Regions from separate parts of the Arthrobacter sp. KBS0702 genome, predicted to be linked through region 1. Evidence: predicted binding sites of a transcription regulator. Region 1 holds the regulator's gene; the other holds the start of a gene.
What was found. The regulator LexA, encoded in region 1, represses DNA repair genes until DNA is damaged. The targets are predictions, from matches to a motif close to TCGAACANNTGTTCGA.
Positions count from the first base shown of each region.

Region 2: FFF93_RS12035 (LysM peptidoglycan-binding domain-containing protein) is a predicted target of LexA. The motif match lies at 1,738-1,753, and genes of this name have one in related genera.

Region 1 covers NZ_CP042172.1:1,299,516-1,303,431, forward strand. Annotated here, with positions in the region: gene FFF93_RS05945 (ATP-dependent DNA helicase) at 1-1,404, shown strand, start outside; gene lexA (transcriptional repressor LexA) at 1,487-2,236, opposite strand; gene FFF93_RS05955 (LysM peptidoglycan-binding domain-containing protein) at 2,619-3,077, shown strand; gene FFF93_RS05960 (histidinol-phosphate transaminase) at 3,142-3,916, shown strand, end outside.
Region 2 covers NZ_CP042172.1:2,625,791-2,629,706, forward strand. Annotated here, with positions in the region: gene FFF93_RS16965 (hypothetical protein) at 1-40, shown strand, start outside; gene FFF93_RS12030 (hypothetical protein) at 128-391, opposite strand; gene FFF93_RS12035 (LysM peptidoglycan-binding domain-containing protein) at 723-1,730, opposite strand; gene FFF93_RS12040 (histidine phosphatase family protein) at 1,990-2,682, shown strand; gene FFF93_RS12045 (DUF3090 domain-containing protein) at 2,707-3,252, shown strand; gene FFF93_RS12050 (SCO1664 family protein) at 3,252-3,916, shown strand, end outside.

The DNA.
Region 1 (3,916 bases):
AGCGAACTTGCCCGCCAGAACGCCGCCGACGCCGACGTCGTGGTCACCAACCACGCGATGCTGGCCGTCAGCGCCTTCGAAGGCCTCGCGGTCCTCCCGGAGTACGACGTCGTGGTGGTGGACGAGGCCCACGAACTGCAGGACCGGGTGACCGGCGCCGTGTCCGGACAGCTGTCCGTCGCCATGGTGCACGCTGCCGCGTCGGGCGCCCGCAAGCACGCCGGAATCACCGTGGATGCGCTGAACAATGCCGCGTCCAACCTCGAACTCGCCATTGAGGGCGTTCCCAGCGGTTTGATGCCGAACGGACTGAACAGCGAACAACTCGATTGCGTGGACCAGTTGCGTGACGCCTGCCGCGCCGCGCTTTCGGACTCCAAGGGGGACAGCGCCAACACCGCCGACGGCGGACGGCAGCTCGCCCGGTCCCGACTGATGGTGATCCTGGAACTCTGCGAACGGCTCCTGGCGGCCAAGGAGAACCGCGAGGTGGTCTGGTTCTCCCGCAACAGCAGCTTCGACCCGCAGCAGGGCTATTCGCAGCCTGATGACTCCGCGCCGGCCCTGATCAACATCGCCCCGCTCAGCGTCGCCGGGCGGCTGCGCGAGGGATTGTTCGCCGACCACACCGTCGTGCTGACCTCGGCAACCCTCGCCATCGGCTCGGCCTTCGAACCGGCGGCCGGAGGCCTGGGCCTGGTCGGCCCCGGCGCACCGAGCTGGACCGGCGTCGATGTCGGGTCCCCGTTCGAGTATCCGAAGCAGGGCATCCTCTACGTCGCCAAGCACCTGCCCAAGCCGGGCCGCGGGACCTCCCCGGAAGCCCTCGACGAGCTCGAAAAGCTGATCCGGGCCTCCGGCGGCGGCGCCCTGTGCCTCTTCTCCTCCCGGCGTGCCGCTGAAGAAGCCGCCGAAGCCATGCGGCCACGGCTGGGCCTGAGTATCCTTTGCCAGGGCGAGTCGACCATGACGGCACTCGTTAAGCAGTTCGCCGACGAGCCTGACACTTGCCTCTTTGGCACGATGTCGCTCTGGCAGGGCGTCGATGTGCCCGGAAACTCCTGCCGGCTGGTGGTGATCGACAGGATTCCGTTCCCGCGGCCGGATGACCCGCTCATGACCGCCCGCTCCCGTGCTGTGGCCCGAGCCGGCGGTAACGGCTTCATGAGCGTCTCTGCAACCCACGCGGCCATCCGGCTCGCCCAGGGCGCCGGCCGGCTGATCCGCTCGACGTCGGACAAGGGCGTAGTGGCTGTCCTGGACTCCCGGCTGTCTACCGAGCGCTACGGCGGGTTCCTGCGCGCCGCGCTGCCGCCGTTCTGGCCCACCACCGACCCGGCGGTGGCCCTGGCCGCCCTCGCACGGCTGGCCAAGGAAAGCCCAGCAAAGGAGACGGCCACCTAGGCCGCTCACCCAACGACGAAGGCCCCGTCCGGAAAACCCGGACGGGGCCTTTCTATGCCGGGCGCAGTACGTGCCGGCGGCGCTAGAGGGAGCGAAGCACCGAGACGACTTTTCCCATGATGACGGCATGGTCGCCGAGGATCGGCTCGTACTGGGTGTTCTGCGGGAGCAGCCAGGTGTGGCCGTCGCGCTGGCGGAACGTCTTGACCGTTGCCTCGTCGTCGAGCAAGGCAGCCACGATGTCGCCGTTGACGGCGTCGTTCTGGCGGCGGACGACCACCCAGTCGCCGTCGCAGATGGCGGCGTCGATCATCGAGTCGCCGGCCACCCGAAGCATGAACAATTCGCCGTGGCCCACCAGCTGGCGCGGCAGCGGCATCACGTCCTCCACCACCTGGTCGGCCAGGATCGGGCCGCCGGCGGCGATCCGGCCCACGAAGGGCACCATTGCGGTGTCGGTGGCACTGGCGAGTTCCGAGACCGCAACGCCGCCGACGGCCCGCAGGCCGGTGGACTTCGCCACCCCGGAGACCTTGGTGGCACCCTCGTCGAGCGTCAGGGGCAAAAGGACTTCCATGGCGCGGGGCCGTTTGGGGTCCCTCCGCAGGTAACCGAGCTTTTCCAACTGCGAGAGCTGATGGGTGACGCTGGAGAGGCTGGCGAGGCCGACGGTGTCGCCGATCTCGCGCATCGAGGGCGGGTAGCCGTTGTCGGTCACGGACCGCTGGATGGTCTCCAGGATCTTCTTTTGCCGGACGGTGAGGCCCTTCGGCGCCCGGCCGGCCTGGGGGCTCCGCTGGGCGGCCCTCCCGCCGGCGGCTTGTGCTGCCATGTTCGCCACGCCTTTCCGTTCCGCCCGGCCGCCTGGGCTGCCGGGACCAACTGGTCTGAAAATGTCAGACCCCGCTGATCAACTGCTGTTGATCACCACAAGTGGTTCTGCTGGTTCAAAAGTAGGCCAGCAGACACGCTTTTTCAAACATTTGTTCTAGCGAGTCTCGACATTGTTCGTTCATAAGTGCTAAAACAGGAACTACAACGTTCGAATATGTGTTCGAAGTTAGTCGCCGGGACGGGATCTTTCGGTTCGGTTCTGTGTTCGAACGTAGTGATCAAGATTTGCGGTCCAGGTTTGCGTTAGATGGTTCGGCCGGTTGGCGGCGAGTACGTGGAGTACGCCGGGCGGCACAGATAAGTCCAGGAGGGCTCAGTTCATGTCAGCAGTAAGCGCTATTTCCGGTTCACAGGTTTCCGTTCCCGTGCAGGCGTCACGGTTCGAGGCTTTCGGCCCGCACGGCATCTTCGACGGGCAGGAAGCCAGCCGCGGGCAGCGGGCTGTGCCTGCCGTTGCGCCCAGGCAGGCGCCGCTGCGGCTGACCCGCCGGGGCCGCTTCGTCTTCTTCGGCCTGCCGTTGATTCTGCTGGCTGCCCTCGTCCTTTCGCTCGCCGGTTTCCTGAATGCGCCGGCCAAAGCCGCCGACTCGACCGCGGAGCTCTCGCTCACCCCTACGGTCACCGTGACGGTCCAGCCGGGGGAGTCGCTGTGGGCCATCGCCGGCGCAGTGGCACCGGAGCGCGACCCCCGCGACGTGGTCGCCGACATTGTGCAGCTCAACAACCTCGATGCCGCCCGCGTTATCCCCGGCCAGCAGCTCTACGTGCCCTCCAGGTAATCCCCGGCCGCCCTCTGGAGGTCACAGTTTCGGGGCCGGGCGTGGTCTCACTTAAACTAGGCACGTGACTGACCAGCTAGAGCGCCTCAACCGACTGCCCCTCCGGACCAATCTGCGGGGGTTGCGGCCTTACGGCGCGCCCCAGCTGGATGTTCCGATCTTGCTGAACGTCAACGAAAACACCCATGGCGTCCCGGACGACGTCCGCGCGGCCATCGCAGAGGCAGTGACCGAGGCTGCCGCCGGGCTGAACCGGTACCCTGACCGCGAGTTCACCGAATTGCGGGAAGGGCTGGCCGAGTATCTCGGCCACGGCCTCGACGCCGCCAACATCTGGGCCGCCAACGGCTCCAACGAAGTCCTCCAGCAAATCCTCCAGGCCTTCGGCGGTCCGGGCCGCACTGCGCTCGGGTTCCCTCCCACGTACTCCATGTACCCGCTGCTGGCCGCCGGCACGGACACCGAGTACATCGTGGGGGTGCGTGCCGACGACTACGGGCTCAGTGCCGAATCGGCCGCCCGGCAGGTACGGGAGCTGAAACCCAACGTTGTCTTCCTCTGCTCTCCGAACAACCCCACGGGCACCGGTCTGGGTCTCGACGTCGTCGAGGCCGTCTACGAGGCCGGGGAAGCCAGCCAGACCATCGTGATCGTCGACGAGGCCTACCACGAGTTCGCCCACGACGGTACGCCCAGCGCCCTGACGTTGCTGCCCGGACGCGAGCGGCTGATCGTGTCCCGGACCATGAGCAAGGCCTTTGCCCTGGCCGGCGCGCGGCTGGGCTACATGGCGGCCGCGCCGGAGGTCACCGATGCCCTGCGCCTGGTCCGGCTGCCAT
Region 2 (3,916 bases), 1.3 Mb from region 1:
CGTGACAGAACGCCACACCGCCGCAGCCACCGGCACTTAGGTCCGCAAAGGATCACTCTCCAAGGTGATGTCTCCACGCCGGTGACGTCGGAATGCCCCGACGGTATGAGTTGACCGGGCGGGCGCCCTAAATTGTCACCTTGTTCGCCAGTTCGTGCTTCACCGGGGTGATCTCCACTGGCAGGTTAGGCCTGACATTGTTGTCGAACCAGGCATCGTGCTGCGCTGCCTCCTCCCAAATTTCTACGACCGTCATTCCGCCGTCGCTCTCATAGGCGTAATGGGCGTTGAATCCGGGGGTGGCCTTGAGTTTGTCCCTCAGGGCCGCAGCGATGCCCTCGTACTGTTCCCGGGTCAGGCCGGGCACCAGGTTTTGGACTAGAACAGTCATGGCGGACTCCTTTATAGGCGACTGCCGGCCGGGCGGACAGGTCCCACGGACAGGGCCGGCACAGCCGAAGCCTACGCCGGTGACGGCCGCGGCGACAGGGCCGAGGCGTGCACCGTACGCACGAGCTGGCGCCGCCAAGAACACGCGCTCTCAGCGGAGAAACCCGTGCCCTGGTGGTTAGCGGCCGGTGTACTTAGGTCTCGTGCAGCCCGACGGCGGGCCCGGCGCGGTTCTCGACGTCGTTCTCAATACCGCCGGGATAGCGGAGAGACAGGGCGGGGCACACGGCCGGCGCAAGACCGCCGACAGGGCAGGTTGTCGCGGCGGGGAGCTATTTATTGATGGGCATGTTCAGGGTGAGGCTGATGGCCTGCCCCGGGGCGATCTCCCCGCTGGGAAGGTCTCTCATGGTGTACCAGGCGGTGGCGGTGCCGGTGAGCGGACGGTTCGCCAAGCCCAGATCGGGTATTTTGAACCGGGCTTCGATCTGGTGCTCAGTGTCCCCGGGCGCCGTGGTGTAGGAGATGGGGATTCCGTCGGCGTCGGCGGTGAAGGTGCCCTTGGCCCCGTCGATTTTGAGCTCACCGGGCATGAGCCGCACCTTGGTCCCGGCCGGGATGGGACGGTCCGCGGCGAGAGACAGGTTGTATTGCATTAGCTGGGCCGTGGTGGAGCGGAATTTGTAGCCGAGGCTGTCTAGGGAGTCGCCGTCCACAGTCGTGTAAAAAATCGGCTGATGGAATGAATTGTTGACGGTGGGCCCTGCGCCGGACCTGCTGTCGACCGGGTTCTTTTGCAGATGGAGGTGTTTGCCGGCGAGGAGGAAGTACACGCCGCCTTGCTCGCCGACGTACGGTACTTGGTTCGCTTCTGCCAGCTGTTTTGAATTGATGCCGAACCGGTAGGTGATCCCGTCCAGGGTGTCCTTGGCTTCAACGACATAGCTGGTGGGGATGCCGTTGGCGTCGATGACGGCCGTTCCTTGCGCACCCGTGATCGGTCCCGGGGCGGGGATCAGGCGGAGCTTCGTGCCCGGCGTCAGGGGCGCCCCGGGCTGCAGGTTGTTGAACTCGGCGAGCTTCGCCTCGGAGATGCGGAAGGAGCCGGCCACCCGGGCGGGCGTGTCGCTCGGGAGCGTCGTGTAATAGTCAGCGTTGCCGAACGAATCGGACACGACAGGCCCCCGCGCCGACCGTTTTCCGCCGCCCGCCGTCGGTGTGTTGGCGGCGACCGCCGGGGCGGACGGCTCCGGGTTCCGTTCCGGTGCCGTGCAGGCCGTCGCGGTGAGTAGCAGGCCGGCCAGAGCCGCGGCCGCCGGGAGCGTGGTGCGCTTCTTCAAGTTGTTCCCCAATAAATGTGCGGGCTTGTGGCCCTGGCGGAGGTGGCCTCTGCTAGCCAAGGGCATGCGTAGCTTTGGTACTCCGTGGTGACGATTGTGCCGGAAAGCCGAGCCGTCAGCCAGCCGATAGCCTGCCCCTGCATCGGGACCTCGATCGGCCGCCGGCTCGGTCGACGGCGATGCGGTACTCGGCTCCCGGTCGGGCCGGCCCTTGACCCGCGGTTCACACCGCCGTCGACGGGGTGGTTAGGCTGGGTGGATGGCGACAGTTATTCTCGTGCGGCACGGCCGCACCACAGCCAATGCGACCGGAGTGCTGGCCGGTCGGGCAGCCGGCGTCAGCCTGGACCAGACAGGCCGCGACCAGGCGGCTCTGACCGGACACCGGCTCGCGGCCGTGCCCGTCGTCGGGGTGGTGTCGAGCCCTCTTGAGCGTTGTCAGCAGACCGCCCAGCTCATCCTCGACCGCCAGGCTGGCACGCCGTCCGCGCCGGTCGATCACGATCTCACCGAGTGCGACTACGGCCAGTGGCAGGGCCGCACACTCAGTGATCTCGCGACCGAGGACTTGTGGCCGGTTGTGCAGTCCCAGCCGTCCGCCGTCGTCTTTCCCGGCGGTGAATCCATGGCGGCGATGCAGGCGCGGTCGGTGGCAGCGATTCGACGCCACGATGCAGCCTTCGAAGCCGAGTTCGGACCAGATGCCGTGTGGGTGGCGGTGAGTCACGGTGACATCATCAAGGCAATCCTCGCCGACGCGCTCGGCATGCACCTTGACCTGTTCCAGCGGATCAACGTGGGCCCCGCCTCCGTATCAATCGTTCGCTACAGCGCCACCCGGCCGAGCGTCTACGCGACCAACACCGACGCCGGTGACCTGTCATGGCTGTCAAACGGCATCCACTCTGGCGATGCGCCGGTGGGCGGCGGTGCCGGGCACAACGCGCCATGATCCTGATGTGCCTAAAATACTGACATGCCTACACGTGTTCACGAGTTTGCCTGGCCTGATCGGGTCGTCGTTGGCACCATTGGCGTTCCGGGGGCGCGCACGTTCTACCTGCAAGTGCGCGCAGGGAAGCAGATCGTGAGTATTGCCCTCGAGAAGCAGCAGTCGGCTCTGCTCGCCGAGAAGATCGACGAGATTCTCGACCAGCTCATCACCGTCGAGGGCAACCCCTTTAGCGTTCCTACGAGCACTCCCATCGAACTGGTCGACAATGACCAGCTCGAGGCCGTCCAGGAGCAGTTTCGCACCGGCGCCATGAGCCTAGGGTGGGACCCAACAACGGCCCAGGTCGTACTTGAGGCCTATCCCATCGCCGATGATGACAACGACGAATCCCTGGATGAGGACGGCGCTAACGAGCCCGAAATGTTGCTCGTGAGAATGCCGGTCGGCACCGCCCGCGCATTCGCCAAGCGAACCCGTGAGATCGTGGGCGCCGGGCGCCCGACGTGCCCACTCTGCGGTTACCCCATCGATGCCGACGGGCACATCTGCACCCTCCCCGAGGTCTGATGCCAACGCCGGACCTAGTGACTGCCGAGCTGACGCTCACCGGCCGCATCGCGACGGCTTCAAACGCTACTTTCCTGGGCAGCATCGGCGACGTTGCGGTCGTCTATAAGCCGCTGGCAGGCGAAAGTCCGTTGTGGGATTTTCCCGACGGCACCCTGGCACACCGGGAGGTGGCCGCCTACCTGGTCTCGCAGGTCCTCGGCTGGGACATCGTGCCGCGCACCTGGCTGCGCGATGGTCCGCTCGGCGAGGGAATGGTGCAGCTCTGGCAGGAGCCGGACCCCGCACAAAGCGCCGTGGACCTGGTCGCGACGGACCAAGTGCCGGAGAGGGGCTGGAAACGCGTTCTCGAAGGACGGGATGAGAACGGATGCATGGTCGCCCTCGTTCACGAAGACACGCCGGCGCTCAGACGCATGGCGGTGTTCGACGTCATCGTCAACAACGCGGACCGCAAAGGCGACCACATTCTTGCCATGACGGACGGACACCGGCACGGCGTGGACCATGGGCTCACCTTCCACCGTGACCACAAGCTGCGCACTGTGCTGTGGGGGTGGCTGGGCGACGCCCTGACCGCCGAGGAACGCGCTGGCATCGATCGAGTCCGCGAAGGACTGCACGGCCAACTGGGCCACAACCTGGCGGACCTGCTCAGCGCCGA